One region of the Flavimobilis sp. BM9 genome, then DNA from elsewhere that is predicted to be linked to it. Evidence: predicted binding sites of a transcription regulator. Region 1 holds the regulator's gene; the other holds the start of a gene.

Region 1 (4,410 bases):
ACATCGTCCTCGTCGGCGGCTCGACCCGCATGCCCGCGGTGACCGAGGTCGTCAAGGAGATGACCGGCGGCAAGGAGCCGAACAAGGGCGTCAACCCGGACGAGGTCGTCGCCGTCGGCGCCGCCTTGCAGGCCGGTGTCATCAAGGGTGAGCGCAAGGACGTCCTCCTCATCGACGTCACCCCCCTGAGCCTCGGCATCGAGACGAAGGGCGGCGTCATGACGAAGCTCATCGAGCGCAACACCGCCATCCCGACGAAGCGCTCCGAGGTCTTCTCGACGGCCGAGGACAACCAGCCGTCCGTGCTGATCCAGGTCTTCCAGGGTGAGCGTGAGTTCGCCCGGGACAACAAGCCGCTCGGCACCTTCGAGCTCACCGGCATCGCGCCCGCCCCGCGCGGCATGCCGCAGATCGAGGTCGCGTTCGACATCGACGCGAACGGCATCGTGCACGTGTCCGCGAAGGACCGCGGCACGGGCAAGGAGCAGTCGATGACGATCACGGGTGGCTCTGCCCTCCCGAAGGAGGACATCGACCGCATGGTCAAGGAGGCCGAGGAGCACGCGGCCGAGGACAAGAAGCGCCGCGAGGACGCTGAGACCCGCAACCAGGCCGAGGGCTTCGCCTACTCGACCGAGAAGCTCCTCAAGGACAACGACGAGAAGCTCTCGGACGACGTCAAGAAGGAGGTCGGGGACGCTGTCGCCGAGCTCAAGACGGCGCTCGAGGGCGAGGACATCGCCGAGATCAAGGCCAAGCAGGAGCACCTGAGCACGGTCGCCCAGAAGATCGGCGAGGCGCTCTACGCCCAGCAGTCGACCGAGGGCGCCGAGGGTGCCCCGGCGGCCGACGAGGCGACGTCGGACGACGACGTCGTCGACGCTGAGATCGTGGACGAGGACGAGTCCAAGTGACCGAGTCCCCGTTCGAGTTCACGGACAAGCGCCGGATCGACCCGGAGACGGGCGAGCCGCGCGAGGCGAACGCCGAGACGCCCGCTGACGCGGACGCCGACGTCGACATCCAGGTGCCCGACGACGCGTCGTCCCTCGAGGACGACGCGGTCGCCGCGGCACAGAAGGTCGCCGACGAGCGCCTCGAGGACCTGCTGCGGGAGCGCGCGAGCTTCACGAACTACCGCAACCGGGCCCTGCGTGACCAGGAGGCCGCTCGGGTCAAGGGGATCGAGGACGTGCTCGCGTCGTTGCTCCCCGTGCTCGACGACATCGACCGGGCCAGGCAGGCCGGCGAGCTCGAGGGGCCGTTCGCGGCCATCGCCGACAAGCTCGACGGGACGCTGGCCAAGTTCGAGATCGCACGCTTCGGCGAGGTCGGGGACGAGTTCGACCCCAACTTCCACGACGCGCTGATGCACGAGGAGTCCGCGGAGGCGCAGACGACGACCGTCAAGTTCGTCGTCGAGCCGGGCTACAAGATCGGCGAGCGTGTCGTGCGCGCCGCTCGGGTGGCCGTCGTCGGACCACAGCACTGACGAGCACGACGAACGGTGACGGCCTGCGCCGCGGCTCGGCCGCGACGCAGGCCGTACCCTCATGACAGACCTGACAGAAGGAAGTGACCGCTGTTGACCGGACAGGACTGGCTCGAGAAGGACTTCTACGCGAGCCTCGGCGTCGCGAAGGACGCTGACGCTGCAGCGATCAAGAAGGCCTACCGCAAGCTCGCGCGCCAGCACCACCCGGACCAGAACGCCGGTGACACGAAGGCCGAGGCGCGCTTCAAGGAGATCGGCGAGGCGTACGCCGTGCTCTCCGACCCGGAGCAGCGCCGCCAGTACGACGCCGTCCGGGCGATGGGCGGCGGCGCCCGCTTCGCCGCGGGGCCCGGTGGCGCCGGCGGTGCCGCCGGCTTCGAGGACCTCTTCGGCGGCATGTTCGGCGGCGGAGGCGGCGGTGCGCGCACGACGCCCTTCCCGGGCGCCAACTCCTCCACGGGTGGCGGGTTCGAGGACATCCTCGGCGGGCTGTTCGGTGGCGGTCGCGGCCCCGCGGGCTTCCGTGGCACGCGCGCCCAGCAGGGTGCCGACATCAACGCGACGACCACGTTGTCCTTCCGCTCCGCCGTCGAGGGCGCGACCGTGTCCCTCGACGTCGAGGGCCGCACCGTCACGACCCGCATCCCCTCGGGCGTGCGCGACGGCCAGAAGATCCGCCTGCGCGGCAAGGGCCGCCCTGGTACGGGCGGCGCTCCCGCAGGTGACCTCAACATCACGGTCAAGGTCACGCCGCACCCCGTCTATGCGGTCGACGGCGCGAACCTGCGCATGACGCTGCCCGTCACGTTCGACGAGGCCGCGCTGGGCGCGACGATCGACGTCCCGACCCTCGACGGGCAGACCGTGCGGGTCAAGGTCCCTGCGGGTACGCCGTCGGGCAGGACGCTGCGCGTCAAGGGCCGCGGTGTCAGCACCGCGAAGGCGACCGGCGACCTGCTCGTCACGGTCACCGTCGTGGTGCCGCAGAAGCTCGACGCGGTCGCGCGCAAGGCCGTCGAGGCCTTCGCCGAGGCGACCGCAGGCGAGGGTCGCAGCGTGCGCGCGGACCTCCTGGCCCGCGCGCAGGAATGACCGCCCGGAGGCCGTGATGGACGTCGCCGACCGCCCGATCTTCCCGATCTCGCGAGCCGCCGAGCTCGCTGGCATGCACCCGCAGACGTTGCGGCAGTACGACCGCCTCGGACTGGTCGTCCCGAGCCGGACGGCCGGCCGCGGAAGGCGCTACAGCGCGCGCGACGTCGAGCGGCTGCGCACCGTGCAGCAGCTCAGCCAGGAAGAGGGCATCAACCTTGCGGGCATCATGCGCATCCTCGACCTGCAGGACGAGGTGCACGCGCTCCGCGAGCGGTTGCGCGCCCTGGCGTCCGCCACCGAGGCCGGGCACCGGGTGTTCGCCGCGGACGCGACCGGTGACATCGTGGCTCTTCCGCGCGGGAAGCGGCAGGCGCGCGTGCGCACGTCGGGAGCGCTTGTCGTGTGGCGGCCCCGGGGCTGAGCGTCAGATCCCCGCGCACAATTACACAAGGGCGCGGTGCGCAAATTCCGCAGAATCCTGCGGATCTGGTAAGGCTCGCCTCTCTGTACAACGCCCTGATCCAGGCCTATCGTCAGCAAGAAGAGCAGTCAGGCGAAGTCGGACAGAGTCGGAGAGACCCATGAGCGCCATGCTGGAGATGCCACCGGTCAGCGAGTGCACGATCGCCGGCTGTTCCTACAACCACGACGGCTGCCACGCCGGGGCCATCACGATCGCCGGGAACGCGGGCGATGCCTCGTGCGCCACGTTCATCCCGCTCGACGTCAAGGGCGGGCTCTCGCGCGTCGTCGCCGCCGTCGGGGCGTGCCAGCGCGCGGAGTGCAGCCACAACGACCACCTCGAGTGCAACGCCGAGTCCGTGCGTATCGGCGCAGGCGGTACGCACCACGCGGACTGCCTCACCTACTCGCCGGCCTGACCAGACCTCCTGCCCGCCGTACCGCGGGAGGGGCGGATCGAGGGATGCCACGGGGCCATGACGTCGCCGCCATGGCCCCGTGGTGTGCCTTGCGGAAATTCCCCCGAATCAACTCCGCAAGGAGCTCAGCAACCCCGCGCACCCGGCAGGGTCGGCGGGCAGCCGCTCGACCCACAGCCGGGCGGGGGACCGCATCGATCGAGGGCCGACGACGCTCGTGAGTCCGATGATGAGCTTCCGGACGTCCTCGACCGTCGTCGGCAGCGCGTCGTCGCGCTGCGTCATGATCGCGAAGAGTCCTGGGCGGAGCTGCGCCGTCGGGTGGTAGCGCCCGAGCATCCGTGCGAGCGCCGCCCCGACGAGCGCACCGACGCGGATCTGGTCGAGTCGGTGGCCGCCCTCGGTCGCGACGTCGAGCACGAGCAGGCACCACGGCGCCGGGGCGGCGGTGAACGTCTCCTCGAGACGTGCGGTCAGGTACGCGGGGGTGCGCAGGCCGGTGAGCGGGTCGGTCGACGACTGCGACGCCGCCGTCGCCTCCTGTGCCTCGGCCCAGCCGACGGCGACCGCCCGGGTGACGTCGAGCGGCGCGTCGAACCCGAGGGTGTCGTACAGGCAGCCGAGGTCGTCGAGCGTCTCGGCCATGTCGCTGCCACGCTCGGCGCGCGCAGCCCCGAGCCGCTGTGCGGCCGGGGTCGGGTCGACACCCGACTCGAGCGCCTCGACGAGAGCCTCCGCGGCCGGGTGCGCCCAGTCGTCGCCGTGTCGCCAGACCGTGGTGAGCGAGGCCGTGCGCCAGCCCCGCAGGACGGCGTCCTGCGGGTCGAAGGGCTCACGCGTGTGGGTCACGAGTGATGAGAGGGGTGTGCTCGCAGATCATGACGCGGCTTTCGGTGACCTTTGTGAAGGACCGTCCCGCGACTTCCTGCCTGCGGCATG
Region 2 (4,410 bases), on a different contig from region 1:
AAGGCACCGCCGTGGACGGTCGTCCTCGCGGGCGCCGTCGCCGGAGCGCTCTTCGCCCGCTGAGCGGACGGCAGCCCAGACAGACGTCGGGACGCCGCGCCCGTGGCGCGACGCCCCGACACCGAGTGCTGCCGACCGTCAGGCCCGCGCCACCGTGAGCCCCTCCGGGCCGCGGTCGACGCGCACCGCGTCGCCGTCGCCGATCGCGCCGGAGAGCAGCGCCCGCGCGAGCCGGTCGCCGATCTCGCGCTGCACGAGGCGGCGCAGCGGCCGCGCGCCGTACGCCGGGTCGAAGCCCTCGAGCGCGAGCCACTCGCGAGCCGCGTCTGTCACGTCGAGCGTCAGGCGGCGTTCCGCGAGCCGGGCCGCGAGCGCCCGCACCTGGATGTCGACGATCTGACTCAGCTCGGTGATGGTCAGCGGGTCGAACACGATGACGTCGTCGAGACGGTTGAGCAGCTCGGGCTTGAAGTGCGTGCGCACCGCTGACATGACCGCCTCACGCTTGTCGCCCTCGGCGACGAGCGGGTCGACGAGCATCTGCGAGCCGAGGTTCGACGTCATCACGAGGATCGTGTTGCGGAAGTCGACCGTGCGGCCCTGACCGTCGGTCAGCCGACCGTCATCGAGCACCTGCAGCAGGATGTCGAAGACCTCCGGGTGCGCCTTCTCGACCTCGTCGAGCAGCACGACCGAGTACGGCCGGCGCCGCACCGCCTCGGTGAGCTGCCCGCCCGACTCGTAGCCGACGTAGCCGGGAGGCGCGCCGACGAGGCGCGCGACCGAGTGCTTCTCGCCGTACTCCGACATGTCGATGCGGACCATGGCCCGCTCGTCGTCGAACAGGAAGTCCGCGAGGGACTTCGCGAGCTCCGTCTTGCCGACGCCGGTCGGGCCGAGGAAGAGGAACGAGCCGATCGGACGGTCCGGGTCGTTGATGCCGGCGCGCGAGCGGCGCACCGCGTCGGACACGGACGCGACGGCGGCCGTCTGCCCGATGAGGCGCGCGCCGATCGTCTGCTCCATCGACAGGAGCTTCTGGCTCTCGCCCTGAAGCAGCCGCCCTGCGGGGATGCCCGTCCACGCGGACACGACCTCAGCGATCTCGGCCGCGTCGACCTTGTCGCCCACGAGCTTCGGCGGCCGTTCCTGCGCGAGCTCGACCTCCTGGCCTGCGTCGGGGTCCGGGACCGCGGCGCGCTGCGCCTGCTCGGCCTCCGCGATCTCGCGCTCGAGCTCGGGGATCTCGCCGTACCGGATGCGCGACGCCGTCGCGAGGTCGCCCTCACGCTCGGCACGGTCCGCGTCGGAGCGCAGCTCGTCGAGCTTCTTGTGCAGGTCGCCGACCCGGTTGAGGCCGCCCTTCTCCGTCTCCCAGCGCGCGTTGAGCGCCGCGAGCTCTTCGCGCCGGTCGGCGAGCTGCGCCCGCAGGTCGTCGGCGCGCGCAGTGTCGACCTCGTCGTCCGACTGCTCGAGCGCCATGACCTCCATCTCGAGGCGCGTGACGACGCGGCGCAGCGTGTCGATCTCGACCGGCGACGAGTCCATCTCCATGCGCAGGCGGCTCGCGGCCTCGTCGACGAGGTCGATCGCCTTGTCGGGGAGCTGGCGGCCGCTGATGAAGCGGTCGGAGAGCGTGGCGGCTGCGACGAGCGCGCCGTCGGAGATCGTCACGCGGTGGTGCGCCTCGTAGCGGGACTTCAGCCCGCGCAGGATCGCGACCGTGTCCTCGACGGACGGCTCGCCGACGTACACCTGCTGGAAGCGGCGCTCGAGCGCCGGGTCCTTCTCGATGTGCTCGCGGAACTCGTCGAGGGTCGTCGCGCCGACGAGGCGCAGCTCGCCGCGGGCGAGCATGGGCTTGAGCATGTTGCCCGCGTCCATCGCGCCCTCGCCGCCGGCGCCCGCGCCGACGACGGTGTGCAGCTCGTCGATGAACGTGACGATCTCGCCGTCGGACTCCTTGATCTCGGAGAGCACGGCCTTGAGGCGCTCCTCGAAGTCGCCGCGGTACTTGGCGCCCGCGACCATCGCGGGCAGGTCGAGCGACACGATGCGCTTGCCGCGCAGCGACTCGGGCACGTCGCCAGCGACGATGCGCTGTGCGAGGCCCTCGACGACCGCCGTCTTGCCGACGCCGGGCTCGCCGATGAGCACGGGGTTGTTCTTGGTGCGGCGCGAGAGGACCTGGACGACGCGGCGGATCTCGCTGTCGCGGCCGATGACCGGGTCGAGCTTGCCCTCCTTCGCGGCGGCCGTCAGGTCGACGCCGTACTTCTCGAGCGACTTGTACGTGCCCTCCGGGTTGGGCGTCGTGACCTTGGTGTTGCCGCGGACGGCGGGCAGGGCGGCGCGCAGCGCGTCGGGCGTCGCGCCTGCGCGCAGCAGGAGCGTCGCCGCGGAGGAGGCGACCTCGGCGGCGGCGATGAGGAGGTGCTCGGTCGAGACGTACTCGTCTCCGAGGGCCTGCATCTCGGTGCGCGCTGCGTTGATGAGGCGCTTGGTGGCGTCAGCGAGGGCAGGCTGGGCGACGCCGCCACCCGTCGCGGACGGGAGCTCGACGAGGGCCTTGCGCACGTCCCTGCCGACGACGGCCGCGTCGACACCGGCGGCGACGAGGAGCTGAGGCGCGACGCCGTCGGCCTGACCGACGAGGCCCGCCAGGATGTGGATCGGCTCGACCTCAGGATTGCCTGCGGCGGTCGCCGTCTGGATCGCCTCGCTGAGCGCGTCCTGCGCCAGCGTCGTGAACTTCGCGTCCATCGTTTCTCCTTGACCAGCGAAAACTCTGATGACTGTGAGAACCACCCTGAAGTTGAGTCTATTCCGCTCAAGTTCACTTCGCTATCCGTCGGGCGACCTTCCTGGCAGGATCGAGAAGACCGGCACCGTCGCCTGCGAGGAGAACCCGTGAACACACCACCTGCACGCGATCCCTGGTCGCCTGACGTCCTCGGCGACGAGTGGCGCGCACGGACGATCCATCTCGGCGCCGACGAGGAAGGGCCCGTCGAAGCGACCCTCGTGCGCTCAGCCGACGGCCCACGGCACCATCGGGCCGTCCTCTACCTGCACGGCTTCGTCGACTACTTCTTCCACCCGCACCTCGCCGCCGCCTTCGCAGCGCGCGGCTGGGACTTCTACGCCCTCGACCTGCGCAAGTACGGACGCTCCCTGCGCGAGGGCCAGTCACCCAACCTCGTGCGGGACCTCGTCGAGCACGCCCCCGAGATCGACGAGGCGGTGCACATCATCACGGGCGAGGAGCACCACGGGCACCTCGTCGTCCTCGGCCACTCGACCGGCGGTCTGATCGGCGCGATGTGGGCCAACGCGCGCCCCGGCGTCCTCGACGCCCTCGTCCTGAACAGCCCCTGGCTCGACCTCAACGAGAACGCGTTCAACCGCACGGTCGGCACCGCCGCGATCAAGGCGCTCTCGCACGTCGCCCCGCGCACCGTCGTCGGGCACCTCGCACCGCACTACGGGCGGGCCCTGCACTCGGGCTCGGGCGGCGAGTGGGACTACGAGCTCACGTGGAAGCCGCACGAGGGATTCCCCGTGCGCGCCGGGTGGCTCGCCTCGGTGAGGCGGTACCAGGACCGCGTCGCACGCGGCCTGTCGATCGACTGCCCCGTGCTCGTGTGCACGTCGACCGAGACGGGCGACCACAAGAGGGAGCACGACCGGCTCGTGACGACGGACTCCGTCCTGTCCGTCGAGCAGATCCTCGCGCGAGCGCCGAAGCTCGGCGCCGACGTCACGATCGAGCAGATCGCCGACGGCGCCCACGACCTCGCGCTCTCGCCCGAGCCCGCCCGGACCACCTACCTGACGACCGTCCTCGACTGGCTCGACACGCGCGTGCCCGCGAGCTGACCCGGGGGCGTCTGGGCGCACCGGCTCACGGCCGCGGGTCCTCCTGCGACCCGTCGCCCGGCAGGGCGCCGTCCCCGGCGCCCGCCGGGGCGTCGTGTACGGGGCCGGGTGACGCGACGTCGTCGCCCGCGTGCGCGGCGCGCTCCGCCGCGAGCTGCGCGAGCTCGTGCTCGCGTGCGAGCGTGCGCGCCTCGTCGAGGTCGCTCGTCAGCTCGTCGAGCACGAGCAGGTCCGTGCGGACCTTGCCCGTGCGGTATCCGGCGCGGCCCACCATGTGCGCGGACACGGGCGCGGTGAGCATCTGGAAGAGCGTCACGAGCACGACGACGAGCAGCACGTCCCACGTCCGCAGCCGCAGCTCGAGGCCGAGCAGGACGAGGATCAGCCCGAGCACCTGCGGCTTCGTCGCGGCGTGCATGCGCGCGAGCAGGTCGGGGAAGCGCAGCACGCCGACGCCTGCTGCGAACGACAGGAACGCTCCGGCGAGCAGGCAGACGGCCGAGAGCACGTCGAAGACGCCGTCCCAGGTCA

Evidence for each region. The regulator HspR, encoded in region 1, represses chaperone genes until heat shock. The targets are predictions, from matches to a motif close to AAGTTGAGTCNNNNNGACTCAACTT.
Region 2: clpB (ATP-dependent chaperone ClpB) is a predicted target of HspR. The motif match lies at 2,813-2,837, and genes of this name have one in related genera.

Annotation. Positions count from the first base shown of each region.
Region 1 is NZ_JBZEMO010000002.1:76,015-80,424, reverse strand. Features, by position in the region: gene dnaK (molecular chaperone DnaK) at 1-914, shown strand, start outside; gene AC4F3Q_RS04430 (nucleotide exchange factor GrpE) at 911-1,492, shown strand; gene AC4F3Q_RS04425 (DnaJ C-terminal domain-containing protein) at 1,586-2,587, shown strand; gene AC4F3Q_RS04420 (heat shock protein transcriptional repressor HspR) at 2,604-3,011, shown strand; gene AC4F3Q_RS04415 (DUF1540 domain-containing protein) at 3,172-3,471, shown strand; gene AC4F3Q_RS04410 (hypothetical protein) at 3,580-4,320, opposite strand.
Region 2 is NZ_JBZEMO010000004.1:37,221-41,630, reverse strand. Features, by position in the region: gene chrA (chromate efflux transporter) at 1-63, shown strand, start outside; gene clpB (ATP-dependent chaperone ClpB) at 139-2,763, opposite strand; gene AC4F3Q_RS08035 (alpha/beta hydrolase) at 2,911-3,879, shown strand; gene mnhG (monovalent cation/H(+) antiporter subunit G) at 3,905-4,410, opposite strand, start outside; gene AC4F3Q_RS08025 (MrpF/PhaF family protein) at 4,408-4,410, opposite strand, start outside.